Regions from separate parts of the Collinsella sp. AM44-11 genome, predicted to be linked through region 2. Evidence: predicted binding sites of a transcription regulator. Region 2 holds the regulator's gene; the other holds the start of a gene.
What was found. Region 2 encodes NrdR, which represses ribonucleotide reductase genes. Its sites were predicted from a motif close to AAACACNATATATNGTGTTT; they were not measured.
Positions count from the first base shown of each region.

Region 1: the regulator NrdR is predicted to act here: its motif matches at 3,490-3,509, upstream of nrdD (anaerobic ribonucleoside-triphosphate reductase).

Region 1 covers NZ_QSFE01000005.1:52,612-62,297, forward strand. Annotated here, with positions in the region: gene DW943_RS04540 (phosphate acyltransferase) at 1-238, shown strand, start outside; gene buk (butyrate kinase) at 242-1,354, shown strand; gene DW943_RS04550 (MFS transporter) at 1,429-2,628, shown strand; gene DW943_RS04555 (hypothetical protein) at 2,729-3,196, shown strand; gene nrdD (anaerobic ribonucleoside-triphosphate reductase) at 3,765-5,987, shown strand; gene nrdG (anaerobic ribonucleoside-triphosphate reductase activating protein) at 6,415-6,996, shown strand; gene folE (GTP cyclohydrolase I FolE) at 7,063-7,620, shown strand; gene DW943_RS04575 (HD domain-containing protein) at 7,623-8,204, shown strand; gene folB (dihydroneopterin aldolase) at 8,248-8,733, shown strand; gene DW943_RS04585 (M48 family metallopeptidase) at 8,740-9,516, opposite strand; gene DW943_RS04590 (dipeptidase) at 9,591-9,686, opposite strand, start outside.
Region 2 covers NZ_QSFE01000001.1:172,986-182,671, reverse strand. Annotated here, with positions in the region: gene miaB (tRNA (N6-isopentenyl adenosine(37)-C2)-methylthiotransferase MiaB) at 1-744, shown strand, start outside; gene miaA (tRNA (adenosine(37)-N6)-dimethylallyltransferase MiaA) at 744-1,682, shown strand; gene hflX (GTPase HflX) at 1,682-2,971, shown strand; gene DW943_RS00880 (heparan-alpha-glucosaminide N-acetyltransferase) at 2,956-3,660, opposite strand; gene lexA (transcriptional repressor LexA) at 3,660-4,304, opposite strand; gene DW943_RS00870 (LysM peptidoglycan-binding domain-containing protein) at 4,468-4,917, shown strand; gene nrdR (transcriptional regulator NrdR) at 4,969-5,412, shown strand; gene dut (dUTP diphosphatase) at 5,417-5,860, shown strand; gene DW943_RS00855 (glycosyltransferase) at 6,254-7,555, opposite strand; gene DW943_RS00850 (NAD(P)/FAD-dependent oxidoreductase) at 7,675-8,613, shown strand; gene DW943_RS00845 (DUF1836 domain-containing protein) at 8,768-9,379, shown strand; gene DW943_RS00840 (DegV family protein) at 9,453-9,686, opposite strand, start outside.

The DNA of each region.
Region 1 (9,686 bases), on a different contig from region 2:
GGTACATCGTGAGTCCGCTGTTGCGGGCCAAGCCAACGTGGTCATCTGGCCCGATATCAACGTGGGCAATATCGGCGTCAAGATCATCCAGAATCTGACCGGTGCCAATGCCTACGGCCCCATGCTTCAGGGCTTCAAAAGGATCGTGTGCGATTGCTCGCGCTCTGCGCCCGTCGACGAGATCGTCGGCAACGTGGTGATGAGCTGCGTGCGCGCCCAGGCGCTTAAGGAGGCTTAGGGTATGTCCGATAAAAAGACTCCCTGGCGCGTCCTGGTAATCAACCCAGGTTCCACTTCCACAAAGGTGGGCGTTTTTGAGGGTGACGAGTGCAAGCTCAGCAAGAACGTTGCGCACGATGCGAAGGACCTCGCCCAGTTCGATGGGGTTTCGGCTCAGATGCCGTATCGCTGCGATCTGATTCTTGGAGCACTGGGGGAGGCGGGCCTGAAGCTCGAGGACTTTGATGCATTTGTCGGTCGCGGCGGCGGCTTGCTTTCGTTGCCCGGCGGCACGTATGCCATCAATGAGGTCATGCTCGAGCATGCCCGCATCGGTGCGAACGGCATTCAGCACCCGGCGCAGCTTGGCCCCCAGATTGCCCATGAGTTCGCTTCAAAGACGGGCAAGCCCTCTTTTGTGGTGAATCCTCCCGATACCGATGAGCTGTGCGACCTCGCACGTATGACGGGCATTAAGGGCGTGTATCGAAACGTGCACCTGCACGCCCTTAATCTTAAAGAGACCGCCATTCGTCACGCGGCAAAGCTCGGTCGCGCATATGACGAGTGTAACTTTATTGTTTGTCATATCGGCGGTGGCATTTCGATTTCCGCTCACCTTAAGGGCAAGATGGTCGACGGCAACGACATCGTCGGCGGCGAGGGCCCCATGGCGCCGACGCGCTGTGGCTCGGTCCCCGCAATCGAGGTCGCGAAGTATACGGCGGAACATGGCCTCGACGTTGCCCGCGCCCATTGCATGAAGACCGGTGGCTTCGTTGACCTTTTGGGTACGTCCGATGCCATCGAGGTGTGTGAACGTGCCGCTGCGGGCGATAAGGCTGCAGCACGCGCTTGGGATGCAATGGTTTACCAAATCTGCAAGTGGATTGGCGAGATGGCCTGCGTGCTGAAGGGCGACGTCGACGGCATCTTGCTCGGAGGCGGCATGGTCCACAGCAAGGAGCTCGTTGCTTCGATTGAGGAATGCTGCTCTTGGATCGCTCCCGTATCGGCTTATCCCGGCGAGTTTGAGCTCGAGGCGATGGCGTCTGGCGCCTGCCGCGTGCTCGATGGTGTCGAGGAAGCGCTCGTGTACAGCGGAGAACCCGTGTTCACCGGATTCAACGACTAATAGTGCTGTGTTTGGGGCGGCCGCTGGTGATGTCTGGCCGCTCCGACCCTTTTCTTTAAGTGTAAGGATGGATCATGGATAAAACCAAGATCAAGTACCTGGTGGGCATTTACGCAGCCGCCATGTGCATCATGGGCATGCTCGTGCCCGTTCCCATCGTGGCCTCTGTTGCGGCCGCGTTTCCCAACGAGAACATCGCTGCCGTTCAGATGATTATCGGCATCATTCCGTTGATGATGGCGTTGTCCGCCATGCTCGTCTCTTCACAGCTTGCCTCTCGCGTGTCCAAGAAGAAGACGACGCTCGTCGGTCACATTATCGTGATGCTGGCAGGCGCCTCGGTGCTGGTGTTCCACGACTCGCTCGGCCAAGTCTTAGCGGCTTCTGCTGTCATGGGCCTTGGTCTCGGTGCCGTGCAGAATTCAACGGACGCTCTTATCGCGGATTACTTTGGCGGAAAGCAGCGCTCGTTTGTCATGGGCATCTACTCCACTTTTGTTGCACTGGGCGGCATTATCTGGACGATGGTTTCCGGCATCTTGGGTTCTGCCGAGTGGTTCCACAGCTATGCGGCGTACTTCATCATGATCATTTTCATCGTAATCGAGGCTGTTTGCCTTCCTGAGGGTCATCTTGAGCCCAAGCGCGAGGTCAACGTGTTTGCCAATATGCCTAAAGAGGTCGCGATTATCACGCTCATGAGCTTTGTGTTCGTACTTACGTTCCAGCTCTTTAGCTCCAATGTCTCGCTGCTTGTCGTGGGCCGTGGCTTTGGCGGTACCGTGGAGGCCGGTCTTGCCTCTACCGTTATGACCGTTGCCGGTATTGCGGCTGGTCTTTTGGTCGGTCCGCTGTTTGCCAAGTTTAAGAACCTGGCTATGCCGATCGCGTGGGGCGTGACGCTCGTCGGCCTGGGCCTGACGCTGGTTGCGCCCGCCTTTATGGTGCTGTGCGTTGCGGGTTTTGTCGTTGCGCTGGGCAAGGAGACCTACGTGCCGCTGGAGGGCAATTTTGCCGCCGGCAACTCTGCCCCCGAGGGACGTGCGTTTAACCTCGCCATTGGCATGGCAGGTATCAACTTTGGCATGGCATTGTCTCCCATTGTGTTTGAGGCCGTGACGTCGCCGTTTGGTGCAACGATTGACCAGAAGTTCATCGCCGGCATGATCGTCTGTGCGGCTTGTGTCGTCTTTGGCGCCATTAAGTATCGCAAGCTCACCCCGGCCCAGCTTGCCGAGGCCGAGAAGATGGCGGCCGGCGGCGAGGCGGAGTAGCCGCTCGAGTAGTTGCTTTGCCGTACATCATGTTTTATCGGGGCCGCCGACATATGCCGGCGGCCCTCTTTCTATCAATGACTTTGAAAGGCTTACGGCTATGAAGTTACCTGTCAGGCGCGTTATCGGTATTCTCAACGGCTTCTTTAACCCGCTATTGCTCTGCGCGTTTCTCCCCATCATTGAAGGGGCGCCTGGCTTGGATCTGACGGGCCCCACGGGCTTTTGGGGACAACTCATCGTGGCCACGGTGATCGCCGAGGTTCTGAGCGCACTCCCGCTGTTTGGCAAAACGGTTGGTATGTGCCTGGACTTTTTTGGTTTTGAGCAGGGGAGTGCATCACACAAGATCGCCGGTACGGTCATCGGTGCCACGCTCCTTTTTATGGTGATCGGTTTTGGCGAGATTGCCTTCCAGGGAGGATTCGGAACGATTGAAGGCCGTACGTTCTTCGCGCGTTGGGCCGGCCTCGTCACAAAGGGATGGGCCTTTGTGGTTATCGCCGGCGTGCTGCTCGATCCCTTTACAGCGGCTCTCGGCCGCATGATGGTTCGCGAAGAGAGGTAATAGATCCTCGCCTATCGAATGCCGGCGGACGGGGCGCCGGGGCTGTAGTCTTCCGAGCGTTTACAGTCCTGTCGCTCCGTCCGCCGGCATTCGACCGCAACATGTTGGTCAAGCATAATCTTTTGGATTCTTTTGGCGTGAGCGGCTTGGTTTTGGTAGGATTTGTCAGCGGCGCGGTTGAGGGGGTTTCAAAACTGCCGTGCAGGTAGTCGAGCTGATAACGTTTTAGCACTCTGCCAAGAGCCCTTCATTTTTAATGCGTTTGCAAAATGACTAATTGCTTTGACCTGCTGAAACACTATATGTTGTGTTTGACCTAAAAAAAGAATACAGGATATAGATGCCTCTTTGTCGTATGATAGATGGCGGACAGAGAACGAAGACCTTAACTGCCTCTTTTGAACGTGTCCTTGAGCCGCTTGATCGGCTTCTGGGAATGTCCGCATGGAGGCTTATGGTTTATCGAGAACAAAGATTGCGCGACGGCGCCGCAAGACAGGGACAGGCCCTGCCGGGCATCGTTTGGCTCTGAAGCGCAATGAGGCTACGATGCGAAAGAGGCAAGAGGATGAAGATCATCAAGCGCAGCGGCACCGAGGTTGTCTTTGACATCGATAAGATCGTCAATGCCATCCGCGCCGCCAACTTGGAGGTCGAGGAGAGCTCTCGTCTAACCGACCGCCAGGTGGTTTACGCGGCACAAAACGTCGCCGAGGCATGCGAGAACGCGGGCCACACCGTTTCGGTCGAGGAGATCCAGGACCTGGTCGAGGACGAGATCATGCGTCTCGACTGCTACGAGGTTGCTCGCCACTACATCATCTATCGCTATGTTCAGAGCCTGAAGCGCCAGAAGAACACGACCGACGACAAGATTTTGTCGCTGATCGAGTGCAATAACGAAGAGGTCAAGCAGGAGAACTCTAACAAGAACCCGACCGTCAATTCCGTCCAGCGTGACTATATGGCCGGCGAGATTTCCAAGGACCTGACTCAGCGTGTGCTGCTGCCCCAGGAGATCGTGGATGCCCACAATGAGGGCCTGATCCACTTCCACGATTCCGACTACTTTGCCCAGCACATGCATAACTGCGACCTGGTGAACCTGGAGGACATGCTCCAGAACGGCACCGTTATCTCGGGCACGCTGATCGAGAAGCCGCACAGCTTCTCGACTGCCTGCAACATCGCGACGCAGATTATCGCCCAGGTTGCTTCCTCCCAGTACGGCGGCCAGTCTATTTCGCTGACCCATCTCGCCCCCTTTGTTGAGGTGAGCCGTCAAAAGATTCGCGGCGAGGTTGCCCGCGAGCTCGAGGAGCTCGGTGTTTCGGCATCTGCCGAAAAGGTCCGTGAGGTCGTTGAGGACCGTCTGCGTGACGAGATCCGTCGCGGCGTCCAGACGATTCAGTATCAGGTCGTGACCCTTATGACCACAAACGGCCAGGCGCCGTTTGTGACGGTCTTTATGTATCTCAACGAGGCTCGCTCAGCGCAGGAGAAGCACGACCTTGCCATGATCGTGGAGGAGACGCTTCGTCAGCGCTATGAGGGCGTTAAGAACGAAGCCGGTGTGTGGATTACCCCGGCATTCCCCAAGCTTATCTATGTACTCGAGGACGATAACGTTCACGAGAATTCCCCGTACTTCTACCTGACCCAGCTGGCTGCCAAGTGCACCGCCAAGCGCATGGTGCCCGACTACATCTCCGAGAAGAAGATGCGCGAGCTCAAGCTGTCTAAGGGCGAGACCGCCGGCAACGGCGATTGCTACACCTGCATGGGTTGTCGTAGTTTCCTGACGCCCGACCGTTCGGGCAACGGCTTTAACAATGTCGCCAACGCGCTGAACTATGACCCGACCAAGCCTAAGTACTATGGTCGCTTTAACCAGGGTGTTGTGACCATCAACCTGCCCGATGTCGCGCTGAGCTCGCATCAGGACATGGACAAGTTCTGGAAGATCTTCGATGAGCGCCTTGAGCTGTGCCATCGTGCCCTGCTGTGCCGTCATGAGCGCCTGATGGGCACGCTTTCGGATGCCGCGCCGATTCTTTGGCAGTACGGCGCCCTGGCGCGTCTGAAGAAGGGCGAGACGATCGATAAGCTGCTCGTGGGCGGCTATTCCACCATCAGCCTGGGGTATGCCGGCCTGTATGAGTGCGTCAAGTACATGACGGGCCACAGCCACACCGAGAAGGAGGGCACGCCCTTTGCCATGGCCGTCATGCAGCGCATGAACGACAAGTGCGCCGAGTGGAAGGCCGAAAGCGATATTGACTTCTCGCTGTACGGTACCCCGCTTGAGTCGACGACCTACAAGTTCGCCAAGTGCCTGCAGCGTCGTTTTGGCATCATCCCGGGCGTGACGGACAAGGGCTACATCACCAACAGCTACCACGTCCACGTGTCCGAGGAGATCGACGCATTCGACAAGCTCAAGTTCGAGGGCATGTTCCAGCAGCTTTCGCCGGGCGGTGCCATCTCCTACGTCGAGGTTCCCAACATGCAGGACAACCTCAAGGCTGTCATCCGCGTGATGCAGTACATCTACGACAACATCATGTACGCCGAGCTCAACACCAAGAGCGACTACTGCCAGGTGTGCGGCTACGATGGCGAGATCAAGATTGTCGAGGATGACGGCAAGCTGGTGTGGGAGTGCCCCAGCTGCGGCAACCGCGACCAGGAGAAGATGAATGTCGCCCGTCGCACGTGCGGCTACATCGGTACCCAGTTCTGGAACCAGGGTCGAACCGAGGAGATCCGCGACCGCGTGCTGCATCTCTAATACCGCTCCGGGGCTGAACCGAGAGGGCCGCTTGGGCATTTGCTCGCTATTTCGGACAGTCCTGCGCAAGACGAAGGCCACATTAAGTGGCCTTCTTTGCGTGCGGAACTCATATCGAGCAAAAGCCCAAGCGGCCCTCTCGGCTCAGCCAAGTTGACGTAGCTGAGATGCAGCGCGCGGTCTGCTCACTCCTCGAAGTTCTTAGCGGAAATAATTCGAGCTGCAGCTGCGATTTACTTGCGATAGCGGTTGAGCCGCAACCCAGTTTTTATTGGACCTCGAACCCTATGCTCGATGTTCGCTTCGTTCATTGAGTTACCCTTTGCATGAGGCCGGGACATATCGTCCCGCCCGCAGTTTCGCAGGCCGAAGGCCGAGAATGTTTGAGGACGGGATGATATGCCCCGGCCTCCCGGGAGAGTTACCTATGAACTACGCGAACATTAAGTATTTCGACATTGCTGATGGGGAAGGCGTTCGTACTTCTCTGTTTGTGAGCGGGTGCCGTCGTGGGTGCAAGAATTGCTTTAACTCTGTTGCGTGGGACTTTGCTGCGGGCGAGCCCTTTGATCGTGCCGTCGAGGACAAGATTATCGAGAGCCTCGATCATCCCTTTATTGACGGCCTGACGATTCTGGGTGGGGAGCCCATGGAACCCGAGAACCAGGCGGGGCTCGTTGAGTTTGTCGAGCGTGTTCGTGCCGCTTATCCTGCGGGGTCAGGAAAGACCATTTGGTGTTTTACCGGCGACGTGCTCGAGGAGCTTATGCCGGGTGGTCGTCACCATACTGAGGTGACGGACCGTATCCTTGCCTGCCTCGACATGTTGGTGGATGGCCCGTTTGTTCAGGATCTTTATGATATCTCGTTGCGCTTTAGGGGCTCGAGTAACCAGCGTGTGATCGATATGAACGCTACGCGCGACCGCGCTGTGCGTGAGGGCGTTGCGCTTTGCGACGCTGTGCAGCTTTGGCGGGACGATCCGGTCTATTCGACCCATACTATGTAGCTTGTGGTCGATGCCGGAGGGCGTGGTACCATAGCGCGAACGTGAAATCGGAAAAGTGAGGCCCAGATGGTCGATCAGGAAAAAGTCGAGGCCGCCATTAAGCTGTTGCTTGAGGGCATAGGGGAGGACCCAACTCGTGAGGGCCTGTTGGAGACCCCGGCGCGCGTTGCCCGTATGTATGGTGAGATCGCCGGCGGCATGGACCAGAGTGCCGAGGAGCACCTGTCCAAAACCTTTGCCGTCGCTTCGAACGATTTGGTTATCGAGCGCGACATCACGTTCTACTCGCTGTGCGAACATCATCTGCTGCCGTTTTATGGCAAGGCCGCCATTGGTTATATCCCTAACGGTCGGGTGGCTGGGCTTTCCAAGCTCGCCCGCACGGTTGAGGTTTATGCCCGTCGTCTTCAGCTGCAGGAGCAACTGTGTGCACAGGTTGCCGATGCCCTCATGGACTATCTCGCTCCCCAGGGAGCGATTGTGTTGATGGAGGCCGAGCATATGTGCATGACGATGCGTGGCGTGCAAAAGCCCGGCACCAAGACCGTGACGCTCGCTCGCCGCGGCGTCTTTGAGACCGATCCCGCGCTCGAGGAGCGTTTCTTTAGGATGCTGGGCCGCTAACCATGAGAGTCGTCAACGACTTTACATCGAAGACCGATGAGGGGACGTCGCGTCGCGGCTTTATGGCTTCGGGCCTGGCCCCCTTTGGTGCCATGCCTCGCATTGATTACATTTGTGCCAACGGGCTGTTCCGGCGGCACCTGGGCAACATTGCACGGTTGGAATCGGGGCGCATCTTCTGCCGCCACGGTATTGACCATCTTCTCGATGTCGCTCGCATTATGTGGATCAAGAATCTCGAGGAACAGCTCGAATTTGACCGCGAGGTCATCTACGCCACGGCACTTCTTCACGATATCGGCAAAGATGAACAGTATGAATCGGGTATATCCCATGATGTTGCAAGCGAACGCGTCGCTGATGCAATTCTCGGCGGCATGTCCGATGACGTGGCGTTTGAGCCGGCCGATGCCGCAGCCATTAAGACGGCCATTCTGGGCCATCGAAAGCTGCGCGTGAACAGCCAACCGCTTGAGCGTCTGCTCTATGCAGCCGATAAAGCGTCGCGTGCCTGCTTTGCATGCCCCGCGCGCAACGCTTGCAACTGGAGCGATGATAAAAAGAACCTGTCGATTCGCGTGTAGTTAGTTTGCGCGGTCGGGGTTCTAAACGAAGGAGACGATCGCATTGAGTAACAAGAAACTGCCCGAGAATGCAACCAAGACCGAAGGTGCTGAGCTCGCCCGCCGTGGAAGGGGCGAAATATCCACCGCAACGGCGGCGCCTCACGTGAGCTATGACGATCTGCGCCATGCCGATCGCATTGTCATTGACGGCCTTGAGGTTTTTGCCAACCATGGCGTGTATCCCGAGGAGAATGCGCTGGGTCAGAAGTTCATCGTTTCTCTGGTGCTCTATGCCGACCTGCGCGCGGCGGGGGAGCACGATAACCTGGACGCCTCGATTGACTACGGCTCGGTGTGCCACGATGTCGATGGCTATCTGCGCGAGCACACGTTTAAGCTCATCGAGGCGGCAGCCGAGGGGACAGCCCAGATGCTGCTGCGCCGTTATCCCTCGCTGCTTGGTGTGCGCATAAAGCTCGATAAGCCGTGGGCTCCTGTTGGCCTGCCCCTGGCAAGCTGCGGCGTCGAGATCGAGCGCGTGCGCTAGTCGACGCTAGAGCTTGTTGAGGGGTGGCTGCTTGAGCCGCTGCGACAGAGCTCTATTGTTAGGGCAGTACGTGTCGAGCAGGGCGTGAAACCGCTGATTGTGGCTTGGCTCGAGCAAGTGGACGAGCTCGTGGGCGACAACCATGTCGAGGCATTCGACAGGGTAGGCGGCGAGCTCGCGCGCGATGCGAATGGCGCCGGTTTTGGGTGTGCAGGAGCCCCAACGCGTTTTCATGCTGCGCACGGAGACGCGGGCCACGGCGACGCCCATTGCGATTTCGTACGCGTGCACGATGTCGCGTAGCGCTGCGGTGACCTCGGACGCGTAGAGCTGGTCGATGTGGGCTTGGAGCTCGTCGGACGTTAGGCCGTCGAGGATTGCGTGCCGCTTGGCCTGCGGGCCTTCGTCCGATTCATCGGTACCCATAAAACTTGCGAAGGTGGCCTGTTTGGGTCGCGGTGCGGGTAATGCAAAGTTGTGATCGAGTGCATCCTGTACCGTGATGGGCTTGCCCCAAAGTGCAATGATGGACGAGGGGCTGAGCGGCTCTCGTGCCGTCGCCTGACGCTGCTCGCGCTGGGCAAGTCGGCTGGTAATCCAGGCGCTGTTGCGCTTCACAAACGCTTCGATACGCTCGCGGGTGGCGCCGAGCGGTGCGCTGGCGTGGACCTCACCGCTCGAAGTGACGCGTAGGTTGAAGTTCTTGACGCACTTTTTGGTAACGACGACGGGGATGGGCGTCCCATCCGGTCGGGATGCGGAAATCGTAAACTGCTGCGTCAAAAGCGGTCCTTTGGATTGGGGACGGGCCGGCATGTCGACCGTTCGGCATGCCGGCCCGCTCAAGGGATGTGAAATTAATAGCGCTCAAAGAAGGCGAGCGCGTTGTCGCTGCAGAGCTTTTGCATCACGGTCTTGCCAAAATGCTTGGAAAGCATGTTCTGGAACTCGGG
Region 2 (9,686 bases):
GGCCAAAACGTTAACTCATATGGTCGCGATCTGTTTGGCAAGCCGCGTTTTGCCGATCTGCTGCGTGCCGTGGGTGATACGGGCGTGGAGCGCATCTTCTTTACGTCTTCGCATCCTAAGGACCTGCTGCCCGAGACCATCGACGCCATGGCCGAGACACCTGCCGTAATGCCGCAACTGCACCTGGCCGTCCAGTCAGGTTCGACGCGGATCCTCAAAGAGATGAATCGCCGTTATACACGCGAGGACTATCTGGGCCTGGTTGATCGCATTCGCAACCGCATGCCCGATATCGCGCTCTCGACCGACATTATCGTTGGCTTCCCGGGCGAGACTGAAGAAGACTTTGAGCAGACGCTCTCGCTTGCCGAGACGGTCCGCTACGCTCAGGCCTATACCTTCATCTATTCCAAGCGTGCCGGTACCCCGGCCGCCGAGATTGACGATCCTACGCCGCATGAGGTTATTCTCGAGCGTTTCAACCGCCTGGTTAAGGTTATCGAGACCACGGCACACGAGTATAACCAGGGTGAGCTTCATGCTGTGGTTCCCGCGCTCATTGAGGGAACGAGTAAAAAGAACGATGCGGTCCTGCTGGGCAAGAGTCCCAAGAATCAGACCGTGCATGCGCCTATCCCCGAGGGTTACAGCATCGATCAGCTTGTTGGCAAGATCGTTGATGTTGACGTTGACGTTGCCAAGACCTGGTATTTGTCCGGTTCCGTTGTGGGCGAGCCGCGCTAATGGTTTCTCCCGGGGCAGGTCTTTCCGCCGTTGCGATCGTCGGTCCGACGGCGGTTGGTAAGAGTGATGTTGCCGACCGTTTGGCAGCTCGTCTTTCGTCCGAAGTGCTGTCGTGCGATGCGATGCAAATCTATCGCGGCATGGACATCGGTACCGCAAAGATGGCGCCCGATGAGTGCACGGTGCCGCTGCGTCTCGTTGACATTGTAGAGCCGGGTGTGGCATATTCTGCTGCGCTTTATCAGGCCGACGCTCGCGCGCATGTTGAACGTCTCCTTGGTTCGGGTTGCCTGCCGGTTTTTTGCGGAGGTACGGGGCTGTATCTCAAGGCCGCCCTCGATGAGATGGACTTTCCCTCGGGTGAACTTGAGGACGATCGTCGTGCGGGCTATCAGGAGCTTGCCGAGCGTATTGGCGAGGAAGAACTGCATGCCTTGCTTGCCGAGCGCGATCCAGAATCGGCTGCTGTTATTCATCCCCATAACGTGCGCCGTGTGATTCGCGCGCTCGAAATGCACGATGATGGCGTTTCCTATGCGCAGCAAAAATCGCAGTTTAGTTTTCCGCGCGAGCATTATCATGCGTTATGGTTTGGCCTGACGCGAAATCGCGAGGTGCTCTATGAACGCATTAACCTGCGCGTCGATCTGATGTTTGAGCAGGGTCTTGTCGATGAGGTCCGCGGTCTTATGGGCCAGGGGCTGGGTGATGCCCTGACGTCGATGCAGGCAATTGGCTATAAAGAGATCATCGATGCTTTCAATGGCGTGATGAGCATGGATGAGGCTCGCGAACTCATTAAGATGCGTTCGCGTCGTTATGCCAAGCGTCAGCTTTCGTGGTTTAAGCGCGATGACCGTATCGTGTGGTTTGATATGGATGAATGTACGATCGATGAGGTCGTTGAGGATATCCTGCATCGTATTGAGGCTGCCTAATGCCCCGTTTCCCCCTTGTTCCCACGGCACCCGAGCCCGAGCGTGCCATTTTAGTTGGTGTTGAGTGGCGCGACAATGCATGGCCGCTCGATCGCTCGCTTGATGAGCTGGAGCGTCTTGCCCACACAGCTGGTGCCCAGTGCGTGGCACGCTTGTCGCAGCGTTTGGTAAAGCCGTATCCTAAATCGTTTATCGGTTCCGGTAAGGTAGAGGAGCTGTGCGGCCTGGTGCATCGCATGGATGCCGATGTCGTTATTTTTGACGACGACCTGACCCCCTCGCAGCAATCCTATTTGGAGAAAGCCGTGGGCGAGCCGGTAAAGATTATCGATCGTACTGCACTGATCCTGGATATCTTTGGCCTGCATGCTCAGACGCGTGAGGGACGCCTGCAGGTACAGCTGGCACAGCTTCAATATTTGTTGCCTCGCCTGCGTGGCATGTGGAGCCATCTCGCCAAGGAGCAGACGCGCGGCGGCATCGGTTCACGTTTTGGTCAGGGCGAAAGTCAGCTCGAGGTCGACCGTCGCCTCATTCGTAATAAGATCGCTGCGCTTCGTCGTGAGCTCAAGCAGGTTGAACAGCGTCGCGATGTTCAATCCAAGAGTCGCATTGAGTCCCCGGCGTTTCGCGTCGCGTTAGCCGGTTATACCAATGCCGGTAAATCGACGTTACTCAATCGTCTGACCGGCTCTACGGTACTTTCGCAGGACAAGCTGTTTGCTACGCTCGACCCTACGACGCGTTCGTATCGTCTGCCCGGCGGTCGCGGCATGACGATTACCGATACCGTCGGCTTTATTCAAAAGCTGCCCCATGGTCTGGTCGATGCCTTTAAATCGACGCTGTCCGAGGTTTTGGGTGCCGATCTAATTCTCAAAGTCGTAGATGCGTCTGACGAGGACTATGAGCGGCAGCTGGAGGCTGTCGACCGCGTGCTTGATGAGATCGGCGCCGGAGAGCGTTTAACGCTTACCGTATTCAATAAAATCGATCTTCTCGATAGCGTCGATCGATTGAGTTTCCGTCGTCGCTATCCGGAGGCCGTTCTGTTCTCGGCTCAAACGGGCGAAGGGCTCGACGATCTCGTCGACCGGATTGCTCGCGAGGCAGCTGCCACCGATGTGTTGCTCTCCGCTGATATCCCGTATCGTGAGGGCGCTCTCATCACGCTGGTGCATGAGCAGGGAACCCTTCTGCATGAGGAATATCTCGAGGACGGCGTTCGCATTGTGGCGAAGTTGCCGGCTCGTATTGCACCGCGGCTCGAGCGTTATCGCACCGAGTAGACGAGCTCCAAAATGCCCAGAATGATGGGCTGATGCAGCAGATAAAAGGGGAGAGCGTGACGTCCAAGGCTGGCGAGCGCCGGCAGGGGGTTGGCGTAGGCCCAGCTAGGGACGGTCTCATCGATTCCCTGCGCTATGTGTGCGGCGAAGTATCCTGCAAGATACATAAAGATAAACGGGATGATGGGGTAGTAATCACCCGAGACAAACCCAGGGCTCGGAAATCCCAGCCACGCCAGGTAGGGGACAGGGTAGATCGTTTTGGGGATGCTCCAGGTGAGGGCGAACAACACAAGGCATAGGGGCATGCCCCATCTCGCCGTTATCTTCTTAAGGACGGGATCGGTCAACGCCACGATGCCGGTGCATGCGGCCATGCAGTAGATGATGCCAAAATTAACCGAATCGTCGACTGAGACAAGTGTTGTTGCCAACCAGACAACGAGTGCTGCTAAGGCGTATTTGGCGGCACGTTTGATATTGTTGCGCGAAAGAGTACACATCCAACCCGCGATAAACAAAAATACCCAGCTGATGCTGGCGCGCCAGACGTCTTGAAAGACAGTCTGGGTAAACCAAGGCATATCCCAGCCGTACAGGTAGGCAAGATCATAGCAAGCGTGAAAACCTGCCATAGAAATCATCGTAAACCCGCGGACGGTATCAAAGATGGTGATGCGTTTTTGCATTACGAGAACCGGCGCATCAAGCCGACGACTTTGCCCAGGATAACGGGATTCGTTGCATAGATAGGCTCCATGGTGTCATTCTCAGGCTGCAGGCGTACGCGTCCCTGCTCCTTGTAGAACGTCTTGACGGTCGCTGAACCATCGATCATGGCCACGACAATTTCGCCGTTCATGGCATTCTTTTGTTCACGGACAATGATGTAATCGCCATTGAAGATGCCGACATTGATCATTGAGCTCCCATGCACCTCAAGGATAAAGGAACCCTGATCAGTCGCGATTTCGGTCGGGATAGTAAACGTGTCTTCGATATTCTGCTCGGCCAGAATGGGGATCCCAGCCGCGACGCGACCAACGAGCGGTAGCGAGACCGTTCCGCGAGGTGCGGTGGGCTCGTCAGATTTAGAAATTGAGACAGAGGAACCGTCCTCGTTAAAGAGTTCCAGGGCGCGCGGTTTGGTGGCATCGCGCTTGAGTAGCCCGCGCGCCTCCAGGGCAGAGAGATGGGCGTGCACGGTGCTTGGGGAGGAAAGGCCCACGGCAGAAGCCATCTCGCGCACGCTGGGCGGATAACCCTTCTCCTGCTGATATTCCTTGATGAAGTCGTAAATTTGCTGCTGACGCTTGGTAATTTTGCGAGCCATCAGGGCATCCTCTCTACCCATGTCAAACAAATGTTCGAATTTTGCTTGACAGGAACAACTGTTCGAAGATAATAATAACCGAACATTCGTTCTCGCGCTAGACATTTTTGTCCGCGCGGCTTGATAAAACTGTTCTCAGCAAAACACGCGAGAGGAGAACATGATGAACGCAACGAATATGGTCCAGGGAAACCTCGCCCTTAAGCTCGAGACGCCTGCAGAACCCGCTTTTGCGGTTGTTCAGGGTGGCCGCTCCGGCATTCAACCTTTGACCGTACAGCCTGCTCGCAATCAGCAGGCTGTAGTCGCGCCGGCCCGCGTTGCCCTGAAGGTTCCGACGATTGTCGCCGTCGCCGTTGCGCTTACGCTCTTCTTTGTCCTCGCTACTTCGGTCTTTAGCGCTCGTCACGCCGCGTATGCCGAGTCCGTTTCCAACATTACTTACGAGACCATTCGCGTTCAGACTGGCGATTCTCTTTGGTCGCTTGCCGAGGAATATCCAATCGAAGGCCTTTCCACGCAAGAGACTTCCGACATGATCCGTAACGTCAATCATCTGGAGCATGGTTCGCTCGCCGCCGGTGCGCATCTTAAGGTTCCTGCTCGTTCGTAATCATTATCGCGCTGCGCATGGTACCCTTGTTATCGTTTAAGAGGAGGTACCATGCGCTGTCCCAAATGCGGCAAGGCACATACCCGCGTCGTTGATTCTCGTATGCAGGAGTCAAATAACACCATTAAGCGCCGTCGCGAATGTTGCTCGTGTAACTATCGCTTTACAACGTTCGAGCGATGCGAAGACCCAATCGAGGTCATTAAGTCAGACGGAACCAAGCAGCGGTTCGATCGCAATAAGCTGCTCGTCGGCTTGATGCGAGCCACCATCAAGCGCGATATCGACACTAAGAAGCTCAATGAGATTATCGATGACATCGAGGTCGAGCTGCGCTCTCGCACGCTGACGGCCGTCACGTCCCATGAGTTGGGTGACATGGTGCTCAAGCGCTTGGCCAAGATTGACAAGGTGGCGTACATCCGCTTTGCCTCGGTCTACCGCGATTTCAAAGACGTCGATGAGTTTCTGCAAGAGCTCGACAAGCTAAGGTGATTCCATGCCCAACATTACCGTCAACATAAAGCGTCTCGATCCCACCGTCGAGCTTCCCAAATACGCCCATCCCACCGATGCCGGCTTGGATTTGCGCTCCAACGAGGACTGCGTCCTGAAGCCCTTCGAACGCCGTCTGGTCTCTACTGGGCTGGCCATCGCCCTGCCCGACGGCTACGCCGGCTTCGTCCAGCCCCGCAGCGGCTTGGCCATCAAGCAGGGCCTGTCTATAGTCAACACGCCGGGCCTCATTGACGCCCACTACCGAGGAGAACTCAAGGTTATCCTTATCAACCTGGATCCCACCAACGACATCCAAATCAACAAAGGCGACCGCATCGCCCAGCTCGTCATCCAAGAAGTCCCCACGGTCAACCTCGTAGAAGTAGAAGAACTAGACAAAACCGACCGAGGCAAAGGAGGCTTCGGCTCCAGCGGCATCGCCTAGGGCGCCCGTATCCCTCCCGCCCGGGGCTTACCTATATCATTCCATGCTCAAACATTCTCGCGTCGCTTCGCTCGCTGCGAAACTGCGCGTGGAACGATATAGGTAAGCCCCGGGCGGGCGGCTACTCGCTTGAAACAATATTTACTTTTCTAGTAAGTCGATGCGATGAAGGGACGCCTCCTTTGTCGCATCGACTTACTGTATTTATATTTTCTGGTTCCCCTTTGCAGATTCTACTGGTGGGGAATCTGGTATAGCCGCTGGTACGTTAACGCAGCTTACCTGCGGGAGGCCCCTATATATCGTCCCGCGCGCAGTTTCGCAGCGAAGCGAGAATGTTTGAGCACGGGATGATATATAGGGGCCTCCCACAGGTAAGCGGACATTAAGACGCTACCTGATATGCGCAGGTTTTTCGCCCCAGTAGAAGCGGCAGAAGGCTCGTTTGCGCTTTTGGGGTTTGCCTACGAGCTCCATGGTTGCGATGGCTATGTCTTCGGCTGCGTGGGGGCGGCGTAGTACTTCGCCGTTGATGAGTAGGGCTTTGAGTGATTCGGGATGGTCGTGCAAGTGACGTAGGGTAACGATGAGTTCTCGTGCGGTGGTGACATGCATGCTGGCGCCCATGCCGGTGAGCATCGTGGTGTTGGCCTTTTCCTGGCCGTATGATTTGCCCAACAGGATCATCGGCAGATGCGCGCACAGGCACTCGGTAACAGTGAGTCCGCCCGATTTTAGGATTGCCAGGTCGCAGCCGTGCATGAGGGCCGCCATGTCGTCGACATAGTCCAACACCGTGACGTTATCGAGCTTCATGGCGTCGAAGAGCGTTTTGAGGCGGGTGGCATATTCGGTGTCCTTGCCGGGCAAAAAGACAAAGTGCATGTCTTCGAAGCTGCGCAGGAAGGGGAGTGTATGGTCCATCGCCGCGCGAAAGCGGACGTACGGTTGAGGTAAACTGGCGCCGGCCATAACCAGCACGACGGTCTTGTCGGTGGGGAGGTTGAACTTGGCTAGCTCTTCCTCGCGATCGTAATCCGTGTCGAATCCGGCGCGAATAGGAATGCCGGTAATGCGAATCTTTGCCTCGGGCACCTTGCGCGGACGCAGCGTTTCGGACATAAATTCGTTGGCAACACAGAATAAATCGGTGTCCTTGTGGGGCCACCATCCCTCGACTTCGTAGTCGGTCGGTACGCAGATGACCGGATAATCGATACCCGTAATTACGCGGGCGCCCACGGCAACATTGGCTGCTGTGATGTGCGTTGCAACCACGGCTATGGGCCTGCGGCTACGAATATATTCGTTGAAGGCGGGGAACATAATTCGCGACCATGCCGTTCCGCCACCCCAGAGAAGATGTCCCGTAAGCGTATATCGCCAGGTCAGGTCGTAAATGGGGCGCGTGGCTCCCGTAAAAGAAGCCGCGGTCTTATTACCGTCGAATTTAATACGTCCAAAATCAAGGATATCGAGCACTTCAATCTCAATATCCTCGGGGATGCCATTGGTGCCGCGGATGAGGTCGAATGCCTGCGCAATCGCATTTGCGGCGGCCTTGTGGCCCGAGCCAACGGAGGCGTGCACGATGGTCACGAGAGGTTTTTGCTGAGCCAGGAGCGTGGTTTGCTCCGATTGGGGAGTGCTGTGCGTGAGCAGGGGAGCGTCGTCACTCGTCTGCGCCTGATCCATCGATAACTCCCCTTCGACGTTGTAACACGGGATTTATCATTGTAGTGCATGAGTGTCATGTTCACGTAAATTTGGGTATGAGCGCAAAGAACGACAACGTTTCGACGAGAGGACTCTTCATGACTACCGATCAGACGATCGATGTTGCGATTATCGGCGGAGGTCCCGCGGGCTATGCTGCCGCCATTTATGCTGCGCGTGCCAACCTGACGACGACTGTCCTTGAGCAGGGCATGTCGGGCGGACAGATCGCTACATCCAACGAGATTGAGAATTATCCTGGCATTCCGCTGCTGAGCGGTGCCGAACTTGGTGAGCGGTTCCAACAGCATGCTGAAGGCCTGGGGGCTCAGGTTGAATGGAGTATGGTGACGGGCGTCGATTACGATGCCGATGCGGCGCTGTTTACGGTGCATCACGATATGGGCGATACGCTGGCCTCAAGCGTTATCGCTTGCATGGGTGCCACGCCGCGTCCGGCAGGTTTCGCTGGCGAGGATACGTATCGCGGTCGTGGCGTTTCGTATTGCGCAACATGTGACGGCATGTTTTTCCGCGGCAAGCAGGTTTTTGTAATCGGTGGTGGCAATTCGGCATGCGAAGAGGCGCTGTTCCTGTCCGACATTGCCAGCAGTGTGACCATCGTGCTGCGCCGCGACCAGTTCCGTGCGCCCGATGGTGTTGTTCAGAAAGTACTCGCAAAGGACAATATTACAGTTAGGTACCAAACTAGTATTGTGGAGCTATCGGGCGAAGCCATGCCAACGACGATTACCTTTAAGGACAATGCATCTGGGGAAACTCATGCCGAGTCATTTGAGCCCGGCTCGTTTGGCATCTTTGTCTTTACGGGGACGCAGCCACATACCGAGCTTGTTGAGCATCTAGTCGACCTGGCTCCCGACGGCGGCATTGTCACCGACGATTCGATGGCCACCCGTACACCTGGTCTATTTGCCGCTGGCGACATCCGTTCCAAGCGCTTACGCCAGGTTGTGACCGCCGTTTCTGATGGAGCCATAGCGGCAACGAGCGCATACGCGTTTCTTCGTGGATAAGTACGATAATATATCTTATGTAAGGTTGCTATCTTTAAACAAAGTGGTTGGACGATGCATCAATGTGTTGTCCAACCACTTTTACTTGCCGGCTATGTGGTATGTAAAACTAGATAACCTAGAATACAATATAGAAAATGAACGGAGGACCTTTATGAACCACGTTAAACACGTTATTCCGATGTCCGATTCGACGGTCAGCATTAAACCTGAGGATATTCAGCCCACTGTGCTGCCCGATGCATTTATTCAGTCCGAAGTCGTGCGCAAACTCAATACGTTGAGTCTGCCGCGCTATGACCAGTTGCCCAATGTGACGCTCTACCGCGACCAGGTTATTGAGTATGTTGCGCTGTGGATGGAGCCGCTGTCCATTTGCGTTGAGCACCCTGTCATTACGCCATCGATGATCAATAACTACGTGAAGGTCGGCTTGGTGCCTGCTCCGGTCAAAAAGCAATATGGCCGCGAGCAGATTGCCCGCCTGATCGCTATCTGCCTCTTTAAGCAGGTCTTACCTATTGCTGCGGTGCAGGCACTCTTTAACATTCAGCGTTTGAGCTACGATGCCCCGACGGCCTTCGATTATGTGGTCGATCAGCTCGAGGCATCGATTCGTTCGGCGTTTTCCGTCGAGCAGACGCCGGTTCCCGATACGGCGCATCAGGTAACGCGTGAGTCGCTGCTTGTGCGCAGTGCGGTTTCATCCTTCGTTTCGAAAGCGTACCTGATGAGCTATCTAAAGTTTAATGGGTTTAATAGCTAGCCGACGTATAAAACGGGCGGAACAAAGGGCTATCTGCCACTTTGTCCCGCCCGTATTTTTGCTTGGTTGGACGTTATTGGCCCGAAGCCACGCCCATGCCGTAGCCGATAATGAGCCCATGCATTTCGGCATAGTATGAATCTAGCCCGTTACAGGGCATGATGATAGTCTTGGAGCCTGGCCAGCGCTCCACAATTCGGCTGGCAAGTGCTTGGGCGCCTGCCTCATTCTCGACATGGTCGATAACGACCTCGCCGCCCGTAAAACCTTCGGCTTCCATGGTGTCGATGATCTTGTTGAGCATCTT